DNA from 4 places in the Salinivibrio sp. VYel1 genome. Region 2 is predicted to be linked to each of the others. Evidence: predicted binding sites of a transcription regulator. Region 2 holds the regulator's gene; each other region holds the start of a gene.
What was found. The regulator CRP, encoded in region 2, controls carbon source genes, mostly activating them, when cyclic AMP is high. The targets are predictions, from matches to a motif close to TGTGANNNNNNTCACA.
Positions count from the first base shown of each region.

Region 1: the regulator CRP is predicted to act here: its motif matches at 1,156-1,171, upstream of EHW58_RS00540 (glycogen/starch/alpha-glucan phosphorylase).
Region 3: the regulator CRP is predicted to act here: its motif matches at 1,387-1,402, upstream of dinG (ATP-dependent DNA helicase DinG).
Region 4: the regulator CRP is predicted to act here: its motif matches at 1,586-1,601, upstream of rppH (RNA pyrophosphohydrolase).

Region 1 covers NZ_RSAM01000001.1:117,848-120,056, forward strand. The annotation lists gene malT (HTH-type transcriptional regulator MalT) at 1-844, opposite strand, end outside; gene EHW58_RS00540 (glycogen/starch/alpha-glucan phosphorylase) at 1,350-2,209, shown strand, end outside.
Region 2 covers NZ_RSAM01000007.1:32,125-34,333, forward strand. The annotation lists gene EHW58_RS08140 (phosphoribulokinase) at 1-586, shown strand, start outside; gene crp (cAMP-activated global transcriptional regulator CRP) at 836-1,468, shown strand; gene EHW58_RS08150 (ABC transporter substrate-binding protein) at 1,598-2,209, shown strand, end outside.
Region 3 covers NZ_RSAM01000002.1:140,530-142,738, forward strand. The annotation lists gene dinG (ATP-dependent DNA helicase DinG) at 1-1,295, opposite strand, end outside; gene EHW58_RS03250 (porin) at 1,834-2,209, shown strand, end outside.
Region 4 covers NZ_RSAM01000010.1:93,580-95,788, forward strand. The annotation lists gene ptsP (phosphoenolpyruvate--protein phosphotransferase) at 1-902, opposite strand, end outside; gene rppH (RNA pyrophosphohydrolase) at 920-1,432, opposite strand; gene mutH (DNA mismatch repair endonuclease MutH) at 2,056-2,209, shown strand, end outside.

The DNA of each region.
Region 1 (2,209 bases), on a different contig from region 2:
CATTAAACATCTCTAGTACGGAGACTTTCATGAGAAACTGACGTGTTTCAGCATCAAGCAAATCAAACACTTCTTCGGCCAAATAGTCCCAAAGGTGGGCATGGTTAAAACCAGCGTAAGACGCGGCGCTTTGCATCAGGGTACGCTTTTGGTGCTGCGCTTGAATCGCAATGAGCTGCAAGGCTGACGGCCAACCTTCAACGTAGTTGCATAATGCGTTCGCCGTGGATTCATCCACGCCATCGTCGACACGTTGATTAAAAAAGCGCGTCGTTTCTTCGTTATCGAACGCGAGAAGCTCGTTGCCGATCTCAATCATCAAGTCGCGTACGCGCAAATTCGCGGTGCCCAGTGGAGGGTTGGCGCGTGAGGTGACCACCAAAGTGAGATTATCTGGCATGTGCTTAATGAAAAAGCGCATCGCCTCATGAATCTCCTCATTATCAATGAGCTGATAGTCATCCAACACCAAATAGCTAGTGGCATGAAACCCAGCCAGTTCAGCAAAGACATCAGACAAGAGCGCACGAAGTGATGAGAATTGGCGTTTTTCCGCCAGCTTTATCGTGTTGGCGCAGCCCTCTTGGGTAGCGTGGTGCAGCGCTTGCAGTAAGTAGTTAATGAAGCGAAAGCTGTCGTTGTCACTATCATCAATGCTAAACCAGCCGACATTGGATTGATCCGCGAGCCATTGTGCAGCCATGGTGGTTTTGCCATATCCGGCCGGAGAGCGAAACAGCACCAGCTTATAGTGAGGGGCTTGTTGTAAAATATCGAGCACACGCGGGCGTAATATCGCGTTATAAAGCCGTCCAGGCCGAGTCAGCTTTGATGGGATCCACATAAGACACTGTCCTTTACTGCAAATGCGGTGCGACCCTTTTGGTGCGCACCTCTGTCCTGATTGCAGTGTATGTAACTTCAAACGCACAAACTATGATCTATCCCTGATCTCTTAACGGATGCCCCAATTTAGTGCAGCTACGCCTTTTAATTGTGATTTATATCACTTAAGCGTCATATTGTTGGCCTTTTTAATGGTTGGGATACACATCTATCTCGGTTTATTAGGGCTTAATTTGCGTTAGCGCACAAAAATCACAAAAGGAAAGCGATGTTTTTCACCGTGGACGTAGCCCCTTTTTTGTTTCATAGCGTGACTTAGGTCACTCGATAAAGGGCTGCTCATGGATTTGATGAGAAGCGGCTCACTATTGCTATGTGACCTGGCTCTCTACGCCCTGTGGTCTCCTCCTTTGATGAGCATGACGTGGGAGGATGTTTGCCGTGCTCGGGTTGGGCAAGATGAATAACCATCAAGGTTTCATTCCATTATCGAGAGCGACGACATGACACCAAAACAGCAACATGCGTTTGATAAAAGTGCGTTTAAAATCAGTATGGTTCAACACCTAACCCAGTTAGGTCACGCACCAGACACCGCTCAGCTGCGCGACTGGTACCTCGCACTGGGCCGTGCATTAGCCGAACATACCACGAGTGATCTGGTAGCCACTGAACACGATCAAGCCATTAAACAAGCTAAAAGTGTTAACTATTTATCCCTCGAGTTTTTGATTGGTCGGTTAACCGGCAACAATTTAATTAGCATGGGCTTGTACGATGCGATTGCCGATGCCGTGAGTGAGCTTGGCCTCGGGTTAACGGATTTACTTGAACAAGAGCGTGATCCGTCTTTGGGCAATGGCGGCTTGGGGCGTCTCGCCGCTTGTTTTATGGATTCATTGGCGGCCCAACAGTATCCTGCGGTCGGCTATGGCTTGCACTATGAATATGGTTTGTTCCGCCAGTCATTCAAAGAGGGCGCACAACAAGAAGCACCGGATGCGTGGCGTGAGCCTGAAGGTTACCCGTGGGAAGTGGTACGTCCTGACTTAGCGCAAACCATTGGCTTTTATGGCCATGTAGAGGTGATTGAGGACTCAGGGCACACGTACCGTCAGTGGGTGCCGAGCATGACAATTCAGGCCATGCCCTGGGATCTGCCGATTGTGGGTTATCAAAGCAATACGGTCTATCCGCTTCGCTTATGGGAAGGACGGGCGTTAACGCCGTTTGCCCTTGATGCCTTTAATGACGGTGACTATACCCAGGCTCAGCAATCCGCCATCGATGCAGGGAATTTGACCAAAGTCTTGTACCCCAACGATAACCACGATGCGGGTAAAACATTGCGCTTAATGCAGCA
Region 2 (2,209 bases):
CCGCTACTTACATACCTTTGATGAAGCGGTGCCCTATAACCAAATGCCTGGTACCTTCACGCCATGGCAAGACTTGGCCGACAATACCAATGTATTGTTTTACGAAGGATTGCACGGCGGCGTGGTCGACGGTGACGTCAACGTTGCGCAGCACGTCGATCTCTTGATTGGTATGGTCCCCATCGTCAACTTAGAGTGGATTCAAAAATTTGTCCGCGATACGCGCGATAGAGGCCATTCTCGTGAAGCGGTGACCGACTCGATTGTGCGCTCAATGGATGATTACCTGCACTATATCACCCCGCAGTTTTCTCGCACCCATATCAACTTTCAGCGCGTTCCCACGGTAGATACCTCAAACCCATTAAATGCCAAAGGGATTCCGTCTTTGGATGAAAGCTTTGTGGTGATCCGCTTTCGTGGCATGAAAAACGTCGACTTCCCTTATCTGTTGCAAATGATCACTGGGTCGTTTATGTCGCGCCATAACACCTTAGTGGTGCCGGGAGGAAAAATGGGCTTTGCAATGGAATTGATCATCCGTCCATTGATTCAGCAATTGATAGAAAAAGGCAAGATTGGCTGAGGCGTAGCGCATTCATGATGTATTACTTCTCAAGCCGTGATCTTAGCCACGTTTTTGCCAGTTTTTTAGGCGGTTGGCCTAGATCAAAATCAAGAAATCACCAACAAAAAAAGATACACTCTTGTTAACATACAGTGAGCTTGTAGCCCGCGTTCAGACTTCGTATTCTGTGCAATGATCTGATGGGTTACCCCTCAGACAAAGATAGGACGTTGTTGCCGGGCAACACATGCAGAGGAAATAAGTTATATGGTTCCAGGAAAACCTCAAACAGACCCTACACTCGAGTGGTTCCTTTCACATTGTCATATTCATAAGTATCCGTCGAAAAGCACGCTTATCCATGCTGGTGAAAAGGCGGAGACCTTGTATTACATCGTGAAAGGGTCTGTGGCCGTACTGATCAAAGATGAAGAAGGCAAGGAAATGATCCTGTCTTACCTTAACCAAGGTGACTTCATCGGTGAGCTCGGGCTTTTCGAAGAAGACCAAGAGCGCACTGCTTGGGTACGCGCCAAATCACCGTGTGAAGTGGCAGAAATTTCATTCAAAAAGTTCCGCCAGCTTATCCAAGTGAATCCTGATATCTTGATGCGCTTGTCCTCACAAATGGCGCGCCGCTTGCAGGTAACGAGCCAAAAGGTGGGGGATCTTGCCTTCCTGGACGTCACAGGGCGCATTGCACAAACCCTATTGAACTTGGCGAAGCAGCCTGATGCCATGACGCATCCTGATGGTATGCAGATTAAGATCACCCGTCAGGAAATTGGCCAAATCGTTGGCTGCTCACGCGAAACAGTGGGACGTATCCTTAAAATGCTGGAAGAGCAAAACCTCATTTCCGCACACGGTAAAACCATCGTGGTATACGGCACACGCTAATCGCGCCGCTCTCTGTATCACCAACCGACGCCCTGGCGTCGGTTTTTTATCTCCATTATCTGGCAAGCACGCGGATTGCTTCTACACTCAAAACGACATGGTTAACATAAAATTAACAAGGTGTCGTTTATGAAAAAACTCATGGTTACCCTCACCGCCTTCGCGCTCTCTGTGTTTTCAGTCCATGCTGCGTCCAATACGACGATTGTCCACCCCGAGCCACGCGCCGGCTCGGCGCTTGATCTCTATGCCATTGAGCTCATCGAGTTTCTTGCCGAAAAGTCGGGAGGATCTGTTACCTTACAAGCCTTTGACGGCCAAATTGGCTCTCAATCTCGTAAGGTGGAAATGCTCAAGCAAGGCAAGCTCACCGTCGACTGGCTTGGTGCCGACCGTACACTGGAAGCTGAATTGATCCCCGTTCGCTATCCCGTGTTTCGTGGCTTACTCGGCCACCGCCTGTTTATTACCAACCAAGCCACCGAGCCCCAACTTGCTCAGATAAGTAGCGCGAGTGACTTGCAGTCTCTGACTATGATTCAGGGACAAGGTTGGGCCGACGTCAAGGTGCTTAACTCAGCGGGATTTCGCGTACGTGAAATATCGAGCTTTGAAAACATTTTCAAAGTGGTTGATACGGGCCGGGCCGATCTCTTCCCTCGTGCCTTGATTGAGCCTTTTAGTGAATTAGCCGAGCGGCCGCAATACGGTAATCTGTTAGTTGACCCACACCTGATGCTG
Region 3 (2,209 bases), on a different contig from region 2:
GGGGAGACATGGATCCAAAGGTCGCCTTCGCGCTCGCGACACGCTCGCACCCAACGTGCCAAGGGGGCGCCTTTATCCGAATTAGGTTGAGCCATCAAGGTCCACACCTTTTCTAAATTTTCTAACCGTTGCAGGAAAAAAGCCGTTTCCGCGAGCGCCGGATCAGCCAGTTTTGCCGAAATGTCATTTTCTTTCAGACGCTCATTGATCAAATCATGAATTTTTCCCAATGCCTGATGGGCTTTTTTGCTCGCCGTTTTGAGTTGCTCACTGGGTGAGGTAAGCGCATCGGGGAGCTCGCCATCAGCAAAGCGGTAGCAACCATCATCGTTGAGCGGCAATTGACTGAGCTGTTGTTTAACCTCGCGTAAGCCTGGGATTAAGGTTTGAATCGCGTCTAGCAAGCTATCCACAAACCGATGTGCGCGCTTAATATCAGCGGTATTCCCCAACTTGGTCGTCGCTTGATTGAGCTTTTCCAGCCAGCTGACCACACCCAACAGGCTGGCACTGGCGGCAGAAAAGTCTCGCGCGACAGTGGGCAAGTGATGAGCCTCGTCAATCATATACAGGCATTGCTCCGGCTCGGGCAAGATCACTCCGCCGCCGAGTTCGAGATCGGCGAGCAGCAAACTGTGGTTCACCACCACCACATCCGCTTTATCCATCGCCTCTCGTGCTTTAGCAAACGGGCAAGCACGGTGGGCGGGCAAACCGGCATGACAAGTGTGCTTATCAGAGGCGATGGCTTGCCAAAGATGATCAGCAATGGGTTTTGGCCAACTGTCTCTGTCACCATCCCACTTACCCCGATTCAGCGCAGCGTAGAGATCGTTGAGTAATAATTGCTCGCTGCGCTTGGGTTTTTGGGTAAATAGCGCCCCTTGAATGCTTTCCATGTCCGCTACCGCACTGAGCTTATGTGCACAGCAATAGCGTTGACGCCCTTTGGCTAAAATAAAATCAAACGGTTTGGGGCAGATGCGATGAAAAAACGGGATGTCTTTATTGGCAAGCTGTTCTTGCAACGCCACCGTCGCAGTTGAAATCACCACTTTTTTATTGTTGTTGAGTGCAAACGGGATCGCACCCATCAGATAGGCCATCGACTTACCGACCCCTGTGCCTGCTTCTGCCACTAATAGTCGCCGTTTAGGCGCGTAATCGCCAGCTAGGGTTTTCGCGAGCTCTGCCACCAAATAGTTCTGAGCTTTACGGGGAATAAAGTGGGGAAGTTGATCTTGTAGCGTTTGATAGCACGCGCGAATGTCTGATTTTACGGCAGGACTGAGCATCAACAGGTCCGAGTTGCAAAGGTTGGCGCCTAGTATAACACGGGGCAAAAACGTGAAAACGATCGCGAACTGCAAGATTTCCTTACAGATATGAGATCTTGGTCACGAATTTAATTTGAACCATTCTTCGCTATCTTGCTGATCTGCCGTTTGATTAACAAAACGCCTGATTTAAGCTATTGATTAGTTTTTTATTCTAATATAAGCAATAAATACTGTGATTTTTGGTGTTTTATGTTGTTAGTGTTTGTTGTTTATTTTCATCAAAAGGCGGGTGTTGAGTCAATTAAACTGTGATCTCAGTTCAACAAATATCACTATATTGTTGTTTTTAAGCGGTTTTTGTCTAGATTGTAATGCGCTTCCGGCGAGTTGACAGAACTACAAATGTTCTGCACGATTAGCCACGAAGTTTCAGTGAACTGGCATTTTGTTCTTCGCAGCGTTTTTGCTGCTGGTAATAGAGTGACAGTCACAATAAAACAGAGTTCCAAGAAGGAACTCATAATGACTAAATAGAAAAGGCAGTGGATTAACCATGAAAAAGACTATTCTAGCAATGGCAGTACCAGCTCTGCTGGCTGCTGGCTCAGCATCAGCAAGCATCAACCTGTATGACGCAAACGGCGTTAAAGTAGACGCATCTGGTGCAACTGAAGTTCAGTACATCAGCGGTCTTGCTGAAAACTCAGAAGGTGCATGGAAACTGGACGATGGTGATATCGCAATCAACACTACCGTTGCTATCTCTGACAAAATCAACGCCCTAGGCGGTTTTGCGTATGAATTTGAAGATGGCGATGTAACTAACGACGAGCTTTTCGTTGGCTTCGGCGGTGATTTCGGTACTGTTACTTTCGGTCGTCAATACCTGATCGCGGACGATGCTGGCAACGGTAAAGACAAAGAGTTCG
Region 4 (2,209 bases), on a different contig from region 2:
CCTAACTCTTTCACATCGCCCGCTCGGGCTTTTAGGTAAGGATCATCCATCGCGGCAAAACGGGCAGAAAAGGCTTCAACCGTTTGTCTCACCGCCCAAGTGGCGGCATCCCCTTGTTGGACCCGTACTGTCATGTCTTCACGCAGCATAGGATCGTTAAGCAGATGAACAAACAAATCAAAAATCGCCAGCGCGTCTTTTTGCAGCTCTTTATCAAAGCGTTTACGCAGACGGCGAAACTCGGTACTGGCATCGTCAATCGCCGCGTCCAGTCTGTCGAGTTCACCTTGTGTATCTAGGTGGCAAGCAGGCGCCACCTCTTCAAGCCGCGGTTGAGAGTCATCACACCATGCTTGTGCGATCCCAATGCCCGGCGACGCAGGCATTCCCTCTAGCAACACGGGAGACGGCGCTCCCTGCCAGCCACCTTGGGCATCGGCATGCGCAAACACCACGGCCAACTGCGCGGCTAAGGTCACGAGAAAGGACTCTTCGCTCTCATCAAACTGGCGGGGTTGATGTTGTTGCACCACCAGCACACCCAACACCTTTTTGCGATAAATGATGGGCGTGCCAAGAAAGGATTGAAAGGCATCTTCGCCGGTGGAGGGGAAGGGTTTGAACGCGGGATGCTTGCGCGCGTACGCCAAATTTAAAGGCTCAGCACGCTGACCCACCACACCGACCAAGCCCTCGCCAAATGCCATCGACACTTGTGCACAAGGGTCGAGGCCTTGTGTTGCCATAAGCTCAAACTGTTGGTGTTCGGCATTGGCAAGATAAACGGAGCAGCACTCGGTACGCATCGCCACGCAAGTTTGTTGCACCAAGGTGTGTAACGCCTGCTCAAGATCTGAAGACGCCGCCACACTTTGCACAATATTCCTTAACTGCGTGAGCACCCAATCTCTCCTTACATTTATCCTCGCTTGTGTCGACGCCGAGGTTTGCGTTCTTTAAACGGCATCGCAAGTGGCGCGAATTCTTTCATCGCACGCCGATACACTTCCCGCTTAAATGCCACCACTTGCCGCACTGGATACCAATAGCTCACCCAGCGCCAGCCATCAAACTCTGGTGTCCCCCCGCGCGAGACATTAACGCGTGACTCGTCACATTCAAGTTTGAGCAAAAACCACTTCTGCTTTTGCCCGATACACACGGGCTTGGAATCCCAGCGCACAAGGCGTTTGGGTAACTTGTAGCGTAGCCAATGTCGACTAGTCCCCAAGATGCGTACATCTTTTTTAGTCAGCCCCACTTCTTCATACAATTCCCGGTACATCGCTTGTTCAGGGCTTTCCCCATCATCGATGCCACCTTGTGGAAACTGCCATGAATGCTGACCATATCGACGAGCCCAGAGAACTTGACCGTGGCCGTTACAAATTACTATCCCCACGTTGGGACGATAGCCATCGCCATCAATCACTGGACGACCTCAATGATAAATCTCTACTGAACCTGATTTTTTCACAAAAAGCGGTGAAGGGTAAACAAACATTGTGGATTGAGCGTTGTTTTTGCGCACTCGTCGTCATCTGAGGATAACTCAGCTCCTAACAGGAAGTTATAAACATAGCAATGAGAGTTTGCGCACATTTATTCACGCTTTCTGTGGATAGATTTGTGAAGAAGCCTAGAAAAAGTTCACTTCTCGAACGATCAAGGATCGCGTCATAGAATTAAAAGCGAGCCAAAAAACAATAAATATATTAATAATCAGTTAATTAAATACGCGTCACAACAAAAGGATCTTTTTTAAGATCGAGCGATCGTCAAATACACACAGATCGCTTAAAGATCCACCAATCAGAAAATTATCCACACCAATAGCGCAAAAAAACGGCAAGTTCGCGATTTTTCACATTTTCACCCTCCTTTACGTACTGTATATTTGATCATGACAGTCAGGAATCCTATCAATCATCCTTCATCTGTGGATAACTACAAGCGTACGGATAGGATCATCAAGGGTAGGATCGACTTGCAGCCAATACAGCAGTTCTTGATAATGCACGCTCTCAACGTAACGAGCAGGATCCCAGCACAGTGATACAGCCCCCCGCATCCGAGCAGGTATTGATGGAGCGTGCGCTCGCCCTCGCCGGTCTGACCCTTGGCGAAGTCAGCGAGACACTGTCGATCCCTTGTCCAGCGTCACTCACGCGAGAGAAAGGTTGGATTGGCATGTTACTCGAGGCCTGTT